DNA from 2 places in the Paraburkholderia kirstenboschensis genome. Region 2 is predicted to be linked to the other one. Evidence: riboswitches for the same ligand, from Rfam matches in the RefSeq annotation. Region 2 holds a riboswitch; the other holds the start of a gene.
The links. Region 2 has a riboswitch for thiamine pyrophosphate ahead of RW095_RS33515 (FAD-dependent oxidoreductase). Riboswitches for the same ligand answer to the same signal wherever they lie in the genome.
Positions count from the first base shown of each region.

Region 1: linked by a shared signal. The riboswitch ahead of thiC (phosphomethylpyrimidine synthase ThiC) and the one ahead of RW095_RS33515 (FAD-dependent oxidoreductase) in region 2 are both predicted to bind thiamine pyrophosphate.

Region 1 is NZ_CP136513.1:488,072-494,357, forward strand. It holds gene RW095_RS24840 (L-lactate permease) at 1-489, opposite strand, end outside; gene RW095_RS24845 (hypothetical protein) at 742-1,269, opposite strand; gene RW095_RS24850 (glycine zipper 2TM domain-containing protein) at 1,524-1,736, opposite strand; gene thiC (phosphomethylpyrimidine synthase ThiC) at 2,002-3,933, opposite strand; TPP riboswitch at 4,024-4,142, opposite strand; gene RW095_RS24860 (GreA/GreB family elongation factor) at 4,382-4,801, opposite strand; gene RW095_RS24865 (DUF1223 domain-containing protein) at 5,365-6,219, shown strand; gene RW095_RS24870 (cytochrome b/b6 domain-containing protein) at 6,246-6,286, shown strand, end outside.
Region 2 is NZ_CP136513.1:2,417,249-2,423,534, reverse strand. It holds gene RW095_RS33535 (hypothetical protein) at 1-189, opposite strand, end outside; gene RW095_RS33530 (hypothetical protein) at 275-736, opposite strand; gene RW095_RS33525 (SDR family NAD(P)-dependent oxidoreductase) at 974-1,849, opposite strand; gene RW095_RS33520 (ABC transporter ATP-binding protein/permease) at 1,846-3,597, opposite strand; TPP riboswitch at 3,979-4,102, shown strand; gene RW095_RS33515 (FAD-dependent oxidoreductase) at 4,321-5,451, shown strand; gene thiS (sulfur carrier protein ThiS) at 5,523-5,720, shown strand; gene RW095_RS33505 (thiazole synthase) at 5,757-6,286, shown strand, end outside.

The DNA.
Region 1 (6,286 bases), 1.9 Mb from region 2:
GAAAATGAGCGTGAAGGTAAGCGCCTCGAGCGTCGGAAAACCGAGCAGGATCAGCAGCGAACTCGTGATCGCGACCGGCGTGCCGAAGCCGGAAATTCCCTCCAGCAACGCGCCGAACGAAAAGCCCACCACCACCAGCACGACGCGCCGGTCGTTCGGCAGGTTGTCGATCATCCACATGCGAAAGGCCGCGAAGCGGCCGGAGCGTTGCGCGATGTTGTAGAGCAGGATCGCGGTGAACACGATCCACATGACCGGCCAGCACGCGAACACGACGCCCGCGGCGACTGAGTCGAGCGCGAGCGCCACTGGGAACCGCCACACGGCAATCGCGACGACGAGGCCGACGATCAGCCCCGCGAGCGACGCCTGCCACGCAGGCCGGCGCGCCCAGCCGAGCAGCAACAGCACGACGATGATCGGCAACGCCGCGACGAGGAACGATGGAAGTAGGGAATTGCCGACTGGAGTGAGTAGTTGATGAAACATCACGTCTCCTTCGTTGTTGTTCGAAATCGACGCGTGACTGCGAATGACGGGACGCGTCGCTCGTGCAGGACGGATGAGCGACGCCCGCGCAGGAAAGCACCGGTCGGCTCGCTTTTAAACGGTTACTGTGTGCGGCTTAACCAAGCATAGAGCCCGAGGCTCTTACGTCAAGAAGGGAAACTACGGGAGCAAGCAGGAGCGCGTGCCGGCGACGTGCGCCGGCATCGGTGACTTCGTTCAACATGAGTTCGTTCAATGATGGTGGCCATGGCCATGTCCGCCCGACGACCAGCCGAAGCCGATCGATACGGCCGGACCGTACCAGCCAGGATAGCCGTAACCATACCAGGGCGGGTAGACCGGGGGCGGGTAATAGGCGGGATAAGCCGGCGCGACGTACACCGGCGGCTGCGCGACGACATAGGTGGCAGGGGGATACGAAGAGGCCGGCTGCTGCTCGACTTGTTGCCCTTGTGCCGCTTGCTGCCCGGCCTGCGGGTCAGCGGCCACGCCGCCTGCCGTGCCGACCGGCACTTCTCGTTGTGCCGCGCTGGCGGGCACCGTCGCGTAATACGCCGGGTAGTAGCCCGGATAGTAGCCGTAAGGGTAGTAGCAGCCCGACAGCAGCAGCGCGCCCGCGGCGCCGCACAGGGCGAGCCGGCCGCGGCCGAGGTATCCCCCGTGGGGAATGCGCTGGCCCATGCGATCAGCCGGACGCCGCGAGGGCAGCGGCGATCGCATGTGAACGGGATGAAAAGAGTCGATCAGGGGGGACTTCATGACGCGCTCCGGTGTGCAAGCAACTTGCGAGCGACGCAGCCGACGCCTTCGTCGGTACGTCATTGCACGAGCTTACGCTCACGCGGCGCAAAGAGGATTGCAAAACCGTAACGGCGTATTTCGCCTCGTTGCGGCAGCGCGCCGCGACACTTCGCGGCGCTCTCTACGGCTTTTCCCGGGGCACGTCTCGTCAGCGGAAAGCGAGCGGGGCATTGCACCCAGGCTCGCGTTTCACTGCCATGCGGTGGTGAAGGTTACTTGCCGACCTGATTACCGATAACGCCCCCAACGGCCGCGCCGCCCAGCGTGGAGAGCGCACTGCCGCCAATGACCGCACCCGCCGCGCCACCCACGCCCGCGCCGATCGCGGTATCCCGTTGCCGCGTGCTCATCCCCTCGCACGCCGAAAGACTCGCGACAACCGTGACGATCACCGCAAGCGAACCCAATTTACGAATCGATTTCATGATGCTCACTCCCTTTGTTGTGATTGGAAGCCGCCTGTCGTTTTACGTTGTTGGATTTGATCTTATCGCTGCGGACGGTTTCCAGATGTATGAGGTTGTCAGCAGAATGACGGTTTCGTAATCAAATGTTTCCTTCGACGTAGCATGAGTCGTGCCTGAACGCGGGGCGAAAAAAAGCCCGCTGGTGGCGGGCTTTGGGTTGCAAGACGTAGCGCACGCATCGAAATGCGCACGGCTGCCAAAGGCGCGAGATCCGCGCGTGGCCTTACTGCCGCTGATAAATCTCAGCGCCCTTCTTCATGAACTCGATCGACTTCACTTCCATGCCTTTTTTCAGCGCTTCGTCGTCGGTGACGCCTTGTTGCGCCGCGAACTCGCGCACGTCCTGCGTGATCTTCATCGAGCAGAAATGCGGGCCGCACATCGAGCAGAAATGCGCGACCTTTGCCGAATCCTTGGGCAGCGTTTCGTCGTGGAATTCGCGCGCCTTGTCCGGATCGAGACCGAGGTTGAACTGATCTTCCCAACGGAATTCGAAGCGCGCCTTGCTCAATGCATTGTCACGCACCTGCGCGCCCGGATGGCCCTTCGCCAGATCGGCGGCGTGCGCGGCGAGCTTGTACGTGATGATGCCGGTCTTCACGTCGTCCTTGTTCGGCAAGCCGAGGTGTTCCTTCGGCGTCACGTAGCAGAGCATGGCGGTGCCGAACCAGCCGATCATTGCCGCGCCGATGCCCGACGTGATGTGATCGTAACCGGGAGCGATGTCGGTGGTGAGCGGTCCGAGCGTGTAGAACGGCGCTTCGTCACACCATTCCAGTTGCAGGTCCATGTTCTCCTTGATCAACTGCATCGGCACATGGCCGGGGCCTTCGATCATCGTCTGCACGTCGTGCTTCCACGCGATCTGCGTGAGCTCGCCGAGCGTCTTCAATTCGCCGAGTTGCGCTTCGTCGTTCGCGTCGTAAATCGAGCCGGGACGCAGGCCGTCGCCGAGCGAGAAGGCCACGTCATACGCCTTCATGATTTCGCAGATGTCTTCGAAATGCTCGTACAGGAAGCTTTCCTTGTGATGCGCGAGGCACCACTTCGCCATGATCGAGCCGCCGCGCGACACGATGCCGGTCATGCGCTTGGCCGTCAGCGGCACATACTGCAAACGCACGCCCGCATGAATCGTGAAGTAGTCGACGCCTTGCTCGGCCTGTTCGATCAGCGTATCGCGAAAGATCTCCCACGTCAGGTCTTCAGCCTTGCCGTTGACCTTTTCGAGCGCCTGATAGATCGGCACCGTGCCGATCGGCACCGGCGAATTGCGGATGATCCACTCGCGCGTTTCGTGAATGTGTTTGCCGGTCGACAGATCCATCACCGTGTCGCCGCCCCAGCGGATCGCCCACGTCATCTTGTCGACTTCCTCGCCGATCGAAGATGTCACCGCCGAGTTGCCGATGTTCGCATTCACCTTCACGAGGAAGTTGCGGCCAATGATCATCGGCTCGCTTTCCGGGTGATTGATGTTGTTCGGGATGATCGCGCGGCCGCGCGCAACTTCGTCGCGCACGAATTCCGGCGTGATTTCGGTGAGGCCGTTCGGACCAAAAGCGCTTGCACCGAACGCCTGGCCCGGATGCTGACGGCCCATCATCGCGGCGAGTTTTTCGCCGTTCGGGCCGCTCGTCTTCAGCGTCTCGAGGTACTCGGCGCGGCGCTGGTTTTCGCGAATCGCGATGTACTCCATTTCCGGCGTAATGATGCCTTTACGCGCGTAGTGCATCTGCGAGACGTTCTTGCCGGGCATCGCACGGCGCGGCGTGCGGTGCAGGCCTTGAAAGCGCAACTCGGCGGTAGCGGGATCGGCGGCGCGCTCGCGGCCGTAGTCGCTCGTGAGGCCGGAGAGCGGTTCGGTGTCGCCGCGTTCTTCGATCCAGCGCTGACGCAGCGCGGGCAAGCCGGCGCGGATGTCGATCTTCGCTTCGGGATCGGAGTAGGGGCCCGACGTATCGTAGACGTAGACGGGTGGATTCTTTTCGCCGCCGAAGCTGTCAGGCGTATCGGCCTGGGTGATTTCGCGCATCGGCACGCGAATGTCGGGGCGCGAGCCGGTCACGTAGACCTTGCGGGAATTCGGCAGCGGCGCGACGGCGGCTTCGTCGACGTGGGCGTCGGCGGAAAGAAACTTCGGGTTGGCGTTCATGCGTGTTCTCCGTCAAAGCAATGTGGGCCGCTAAGCACGAGACGAGACGGAAGTAGTCGGAATTCGCGAGAGATGAGGCACAAGGCTGGAGTGCGAAATCCGTACGCTTCCCTGCGCTGGCATTATCCAGATCAGGTTCAAAGGGTATTTCTCACCCACGTGGCACGGACCTCCGACTCCCGTGCAACGCAGGACCCCCGCGTTAGCAGCGCACACGATACACCGGGCGGGCGCCGCTTGGCAACCCGTCTGCAATGCTGTGTGCGATCGGTATAAACGTTATGCGTGAGCCGCCGCGCCGCTCTGAGCCACGGGAACGCCATGCATCCGCAGGCGAGAAAGCGCAGGTCTTCACAGGCCGCCGATCCGCTATTTGCGCACTATGCTTGTATTGACGGGCGCGCCGCGTATGACGCACTGCAGCACTTGCGCCACGCGGCCTGTTCGCTTACCGCGTGAAATCGTCCGAGGCTTCGGGCTGGTACAGGATCTTTTCGAGCTTCAGCACCTTCTCGGCGCCGCTTGGCGGCATGAAGCGAATCTGCTCGCCGCGTTTCGCGCCGAGAAGCGCCAGGCCGACTGGCGAGAACACATTCAGGCGGCCATGCGCGAAGTCGGCGTCGGGCGGATATACGACGGTCCAGGTCATGTGCTCACCGCTGCTTTCGTCGACGAGCGTCGCCTGCGAGTTCATCGTGACCACGTTGGCCGGAATCTCGCGCGAATCGACGATAACCGCGCGCTCCAGCACGTCGTCGAGCATGTCGTGCAAACGTGCATCCGCGCCGGGTGCAGCGGCGTGCTTCTCAAGACGGGCGACGTCGAGTTCGGTGAGGTAACACTGCTTGGTCCTTCTGGTCGTTTTCACGGCGGCTACTCCAATTCGATCTGCAATCTGGCTGCAATCTGTGTGAGGAAACATCATGCGGATTTGATCGGCCCGGCGCCCCGAAAGTCCCCTTGGGGACGACGCGGCTTCAGGCGGGGAAGCGAGCTGCGTCAGGTGGGGCGCCGGGCGGCGAGAAGCGGAGGCGTTCTTGGCGGAAGCGTTCGCGACGGCTCGCCGGCTGACTGCGGCGCGGACTGCACGCGCGCGCAACCGGTCGCGCGGCGAGGGCGCAAGCGGGTGAGGGCACGGGAAGTCGGAGAGCGCATTGAAGGGCCGGCAGTTGTCGAATGAAGATGGGCGACGCGCCGCGAAAATCTGGCGAAGACAGCGAGCGGCGCGGTGATTAAGGGCATGTTAGCACGGCGTCTTTCAGCGACCTTCGCGAACATTTCACTGCTGTAAGTCGGGCCGCGGCAAACGGTGATGCGATGAGCGGTGATGCGATGAACCCGCATGCAAACGTCAGTCAAAAAAATTTGCAGCGGGCTGTCATAACCTGCTGCGCGCATCGACAAACGTGCAGATCCCGACAGGAGCACGTCATGCAATCAATCGTCATGCGCCGCGCACATCGACCATTCGTGCGAGCCATCGTAGTTTTCAGCGCGATAGCGATGTTGTCCGCGAGCGGTCTGGCAAATGCAGCCGGCGCGATGTGTAGCGCGCGCAGTCCCGCGCATCGCGTTGCGCTCGTCGAGCTTTACAGCAGCGAAGGGTGCAATAGCTGTCCGCCCGCCGACGAGTGGCTCAGCCAATGGAAGCACAGCGGTTCGACGCAAAGCATCGTGCCGTTGGCGTTGCACGTCGACTACTGGAACAGCCTCGGCTGGACGGATCGCTTCTCGCAGCACCGCTTCACCGAACGTCAGCAGACGCTCACCGATCTTGCGGGCGGTCACACCATCTACACGCCTGAAGTTTTCGTGGCGGGACGGGAGTTGCGAAGCTGGTCGCAACGCGACAGTTTCCAAAGCCGCGTCGGCAAGCTCGTGGCTGAGCCGGCACGAGCGAACGTCGCGCTCGAAATGAAGCCGCAGACGGGCGGCGCATTCAACGTCGCGGCACGCTTTGCCAGCAAGGCTGCCGATACCGCCGGGCCGCTCGATGCATACGTCGCAGTGTACGAAAACTCGCTGAGCTCGCAGGTCGGCGCGGGCGAAAACCGCGGGGCGACCTTGCATCACGAACGAGTGGTGCGGCAATGGATCGGGCCGGTGCCGCTCGTCGGCGGCAATGCGCAAATTAGCCGCGACATTCATTTCGCCGATGCCGGTGCCGACGCCGATGCCCACAAAAGCGCAAATGCGTCCGCCGATAGATTCGGCGTAGTCGCTTTCGTCGAAAACGCAGCAACCGGCGACGTGCTGCAGGTGGCCGAACTGGCCGCCTGCCAGTGAGCGCGGGTCAACCAACGGAGACTCTCATGGCAACGCCTCATGTTGTTCGCGACAGCGCACCGCCTGC
Region 2 (6,286 bases):
CGCGTAGCCGGCCTGGATCACGGAGCCGGTGGCGTCGGCTGCCTGGATCAGCGTCCACGCGCAGCCGTTCAGTCCCACTGTCAGCGTGGTACAGGCGACGAGCCGTGCGCTCGGCCGCCGCAACCTGACCCAGGCCGCGCGAGGGGCTTGCGTGAACGCGTTAGCGCGTGTGCGGGGCAGGAAGGTCATGAAGCAGAACCAGGTGACGATGAGGACAAGCAACAGAGATCAACCGTATGCGCGGGACGCAGGAAGACGCGCATCGCCCCGACGCTTAGCGCGTGACGCGCAGGCGCAACTCGTTTTGCCCTTGCACGCTCGCCGTCACGTTGACGCGGCGCTCGGCGGTCGTGACGACAAAGTGCTGGCGTGTCGGCGTATTGACGTCGTGCACGACGTTCGGAAAGCAGGCGGCGATGTCCGCGCCGATTTCTTCGAGCGGATCGTTGACCACTCCGTCGGCCTGCCAATGCGCGCGCCAGTGGCAATCGTATGCGTGCGCGTTGGAGCGGCAATCTTCGGCACTTGCGACGCCCGGCAGTTGTGCGGCCGGTTGCGTATGCAACTGCTTGAAGTCGGACGCCTCGACGATGTGCTTGAGCGCGGGGCACACGTCAGCCGGCTCGTTCGGCGGAGTGGTTTGTGCTGCTTGCGCGGCGCTCGCGAGCAGCAAGGCTGTGCCGAGAGCAAGCGCGAGGCGGTGACTGAACTGAGGAGAGCGGCGATCGAGTGACATGAGCGAAGAGTCCGTTAGCAGTGAATGGCTGCGGGCCGCGGGGAGGGCTCGCACGACTATCGTCGCTGTAGTGGGCTCTTTTCAAAGGGCGGAAAAGCTCGCCCGCTTCGCAAATGCTTTCGAACTGTTCTCGCGTGTTTCCGGATGTTGCCGTTGTGCGGCCCGCGTGTCGCCCGCTTCTTTGCTTACGGCCGTTGTTCCGGCGCGTTGCTCGCGTCCCTCGTTCGACTCGGTGGTTCAGCCCAAGGTCAATCCGCCGTCGACGTGAATCACCTGGCCGGTGATGTGACGCGCTTCGTCGGAAAGCAGAAATGCAATCAGCGCTGCGACGTCGGCCGGTTCGGCGATGTGGCCAAGCGGCGTCGACTCGGCCGCGTGCGTCCACACTGCGGCGTTATCGGCGCTCGGCCCGCGATCCTTGCGCGTATAGCCGGGCGCGACGCAATTGACGGTCACGCCATGCGGCGCGAGTTCGGCGGCCGCGGTTTTCGCGAGCGATTCCAGCGCCGCCTTGGCGGCCGCTGTGGCGGCAAACGGCGCGTCGGCGCGATACCGATGTACGACGAACGAACTGAGCGCGACCACGCGTCCGCGCCTCGACGTTTCCAGTGCCGGCGTGGCGCGTTTCACAAGCGCTGCAAACGCGGCGGGCATCGCGCCGAACGCCGCGCTCAACGTGTCGGGATCGAGTGTCTGCAGGGTTTGGCGGTGCGCGTGACCCGCGTTGGCGACCAGTTGATCGAGCGCGCCAAAGGTTGCGAGCGTTTGATGCACCACATGTTCGGCCGCGCCTCGCTCGGCAAGGTCGCCGAAGACGGTGGCGCAGGCCGCGCCATTCGCGCTGCAATCGGCGGCGACCTGAGCGAGACGCTGACGCGATTCGTGATCGGCTCCGCGTGCGTGCAGCATCAGCGCAATGCGTGGGGTGCCGGTCAAGGGCGCGGCGGTCGACGCGGCGCCTGTCCCCGGGGCGGCCATCTGGAAGGCGGCCGTCCGCGGGGCAGAGAGCCGCCGGGCCAGCGCCGCCCCGATTCCCGACCCCGCGCCGGTGATCAGTATGACGCGCTCGAAAGCCGCGCTGCTGCCGCTCGCCGCGTCGTTGTCGGAAATCATGCGGCGACCGCTTCGCTGGCGCGCTCGACTTCGAGCGTCTCGTCATGGAACGCAGCAAGCGATTCGCGGTGCGCGACGCTGACAATCGCCGCCTTCGGCAGGCGCTCGGTGAAGAGGCGATAGAGCCGCGCTTCGTTTTCGGCGTCGAGCGCGCTCGTCGCTTCGTCGAGGAACAAGTAGTCCGGCTTGTGCAACAGCACGCGTGCGGCGGCGAGACGCTGTTGCTCGCCCGGCGACAACATGCGCGTCCAGTGCCCCGATTCCTGCAAACGGTCCGCGTAGTGCGACAGATGGCAGGTGACGAGCGCCTCGCGGCATTCGTCGTCGGTATAAGTGTCGGCTGCCGACGGATAGGTGAGCGCTGCCTTCAGCGTGCCGATCGGCATGTAGCTGACCTGCGGGATGAACATCATGCGCGCGTTGACCGGCGCGTCTATCGAGCCGTCGCCGAATGGCCAGAGGCCGGCGAGCGCGCGCATCAGCGTGCTCTTGCCCGAGCCGGATGCGCCGCGCACGAGCCACCGTGAGCCGGGTTCGATCGCGATATCGCGGATGCGCGACAGCGGACTGCCGTTGGGAAGCGCGAGCTTGAGGCCGTCGGTGGTGAGCGAGTCGGCATCGACGAAATGGAGGTTGATGCCGCCGTGCGCGGTGGCGGGCGACACCGATTCCTTCAGACGCGGCGCATGCACGACCCGCTTGAATTCGCGCAACCGGTTCACGGTCGCGCGCCACTCGACGAGCGTCGAGTAACTGTTGATGAACCACGAGAACGAATCGCTGACGGTGCCGAACGCGCTCGAAATCTGCATCAGCACGCCGAACGTGAAGGCGCCCGCGAAGTAGCGCGGCGCGGCCACGACGAGCGGGAAAATGATCGCGATCTGGCCGTAGAAGCTCAGCACGAAGGTCAACCGCTTCGTGTACTTCATGACCTGCCACCAGTTGTCGCGAATCCGGCCGAACAGCGAATGCGCGTTTTTCTTCTCCGTGTCCATGCCGTTGTAGAAGGCGATCTGCTCCGCGTTTTCACGCAGACGGATCAGGCCGAAACGGAAATCCGCCTCGACTTTCTGCGCCTGATAGTTGATCGGCACGAGCGGGTGGCCGACTTTCTGGATCACGAGCGATCCGACCACCGCGTAAAGCGCGGCCGCCCACACCATATAGCCGGGGATGTGCAGCGGGACGCCGCCGAGCGTGATGGTCAGCGCGCCGGCGAGCGACCACAGGATCGTGATGAACGACACCAGAGTGACGACAGTGGACAGCAGGTCGAGCGTGAGCGACAGCGTGGTGGTGGCGAACGACTGGAGGTCGTCGCTGATCCGCTGGTCGGGGTTGTCGGCGAGGCGGTCGCGCTCGATCCGGTAGAACGCGCTGTCGTGCAGCCACTCGTTCAGATAGCGCGTGGTGAGCCACTGACGCCAGCGGAATCCGAGCATCTGCCGCATATAACGGCCATAGACCGCGAGAATGATGTAGCCGAACGCCAGCCCCGAAAACACCATCAGCAGATGCGGGAAGTCCCGCACATTCTTGGTTTGCAGCGCGTTGTAGAAGTCCGCGCTCCAGCGGTTGAGCCGGACGTTGATCCACACGACCAGCAGATTCATCACGATGATCGCGAGGAGCAACGCCCACGCCGTCTTGCGTTCTTCCGACACCCAGTAGGGCTTGATCAGGCTCCATGCGGAGACTTTCTCGTCGGGCGGCAGCGCGGGGCTGACGGATGTATTCGTTGTCATGAGCGTCCTGAGGAGTGCTGTTCCATTCGGGCTGACCCACGCAGGCCGGCCCATTGCGGGTATTTGTGTCTGTGCGGGTCGCGACATCCGGCGAGCCCCGCCGGTACGATCGCCGATTCTGGCGCGAAGCCCTTAAGCGAAAATTAATGATCGGCGCAAGTCTTCCCGACGATCACGCTGCGGGTGTCGTGCATGCGTTGCCGCAACTTCGCGCCGCCGGGCCCGGCGTACTGCCGCATTCGCCGCGCCATCTCTGCTGGCATTGTGCCAGAGCGCCGCGCCGCCGATATCGGTGACGCCAAACGCGGTGCCGGATCAAGGGCGTGCGATATCGCGCGCCGCTCGTTTGCGAGCGCCGCGCCTTTTATGGTCTAATGACCTTCGACGAAACAGGGGTGCTTCGCACTTGAGCGGCGTGATTTTCACGCTGCGGCAGCGAGGCTGAGAGAGACCCTTTGCACCCGATCCGGGTAATACCGGCGCGGGAAGTTTCCGGAAGCAGCCAGTCTTCCATTCCCCGCCGGGCGGCGTTCTTCATTGGAGCACGCTATTGCCTGGCCGGCCTTGCCCGCCGGTTTCGTCCTGGGTACGCGCTTCTTTTTGGCCGTACGGAAAGGACTCGATGACCGCCTATTCTTCAGTTATGTTTCTTGCCCCTTGTCGCGTCGCCGGTGGCGTGCACTGCCTCGCCATTGCCCGTTGCATCGAATTGGAGCGCGCACGATGAGCCGCGCCGCACAACCCGATTTCGCGGTGCTCGGCGGCGGCCTGTGCGGGCGTCTCGTCGCGTGGCGGCTTGCTGGGCAAGGGCATCGCGTTGCGCTATATGAGCGCGGCGACGCAGCCGGCTCGCAAGCCGCGGCGTGGGTCGCCGCAGCGATGCTCGCGCCGCTTGCCGAAGCGGCGAGTGCCGAACTTTTGATCACGCGACTGGGCGCGGCCTCGCTCGATACCTGGCCGCAAGTGCTGGCTGAACTGCCCGAACCGGTGTTCTTTCAGCGCAATGGCACGCTCGTCGTCTGGCATCACGCGGATCGCACCGAGGCGCCGTTGTTCGAAAGACGTGTGCGCTCGAACGCGCCGGCCGAATTGCTGGAGGGCGGCTTCGTCACGCTGTCCGGCGCCCAGCTCGGCGCGGCCGAGCCGGCGCTGGCGGGACGCTTCAGTCAGGGGTGGCTCCTGCCGCGCGAAGGCCAGCTCGACAACCGCCAGGTGCTTCGCGCGCTTGCGGCGGGGCTTGCTCAACGCGGCGTTCAGACCCACTGGAATACGCCCGTCAGCGACGGCGCGCTGCCGCCCGCACGCGTCACCGTCGACTGCCGCGGACTCGGCGCCAAACCCGTGCTGCCGACGCTGCGCGGCATTCGCGGTGAGGTCGCACGCGTGCATGCGCCAGGCATCAACTTGGCGCGCCCGGTGCGGCTGCTGCATCCGCGCTATCCGCTCTATATCGCGCCGAAGCAGGACGACCTCTACGTGATCGGCGCGACCGAGGTGGAAGGCGAGGACATGTCGCCCGTCAGCGTGCGTTCCGCGCTGGAGCTTCTGAGCGCTGCGTTTTCCGTGCATCCGGGCTTTGGCGAGGCACGCATTCTCGAGCTGAATTCGCAGTGCCGCCCGACCTTGCCCGATCATCGGCCGGCGTTGCTGTGGGACGGCGCGCAGACACTGCGGGTGAACGGCCTTTACCGGCACGGCTACATGATCGTGCCCGAAGTCGCCGACGAAGCCATGCGCTTCGCGACGGCGCTGCTGGACGGGCGCATCGGCAACGCCGACGCGTTCGCGGACTGGCAGCGCGGCGCGCGCTGGAGCGAGCTTTTCCAGCACGATTGTGCGCGGGAGCCGGCATGAGCGCCGAACCGTGCTGCAGTGCCGTTAGCACGCTTGTGCTTTAGCCATCGACTGAACCGTATTTGAACATCATGGACATTCACATCAACCAGAAGCCGCTGTCGCTGCCCGAAGGCGCGACTGTCGCCGATGCGCTCGCCGCTTACGGCGCGCGGCCGCCGTTCGCCGTCGCGCTGAACGGCGATTTCGTCGCGCGCGCGCAGCACGCGGCGCGCGCGCTGCAACCGGGCGACAAGCTCGATGTCGTGCAACCCGTGGCCGGCGGCTAAAGCCGCCACGCATTGCAGGAGACCAGGACCATGCAAATGACTACCCCACAGGCCGCCGACGCGCTCACGCTGTACGGCCAACCCTTCGCGAGCCGCGTGCTGCTTGGCACGTCGCGTTACCCGTCTCTGCAATCGCTGTCGGATTCCATTGACGCCGCCCGACCCGGCATGGTGACGGTCGCGCTGCGCCGGCAGATGAACGAAGGCGGCGCCGAAGCCGGCTTCTTCGATCTGCTCAAGCGCCATGGCGTGCCGCTGCTGCCCAATACGGCAGGGTGCCTGACCGTCGGCGAGGCCGTGGCGACCGCGCACATGGCACGCGAAATTTTCGAAACCGAGTGGATCAAGCTCGAACTGATCGGCGACGACTACACATTGCAACCCGATCCGGTCGGTCTGATCGAAGCGGCCGCGAAGCTCGTCAAAGACGGCTTCAAGGTGCTGCCGTATTGCACCGAAGACCTGGTGATCGGCCGCCGTCTGCTGGATGCCGGTTGCGAAGCGCTGATGCCTTGGGGCGCGCCGATCGGCACCGGCAAGGGCGTCATCAATCCGTACGGCTTGCG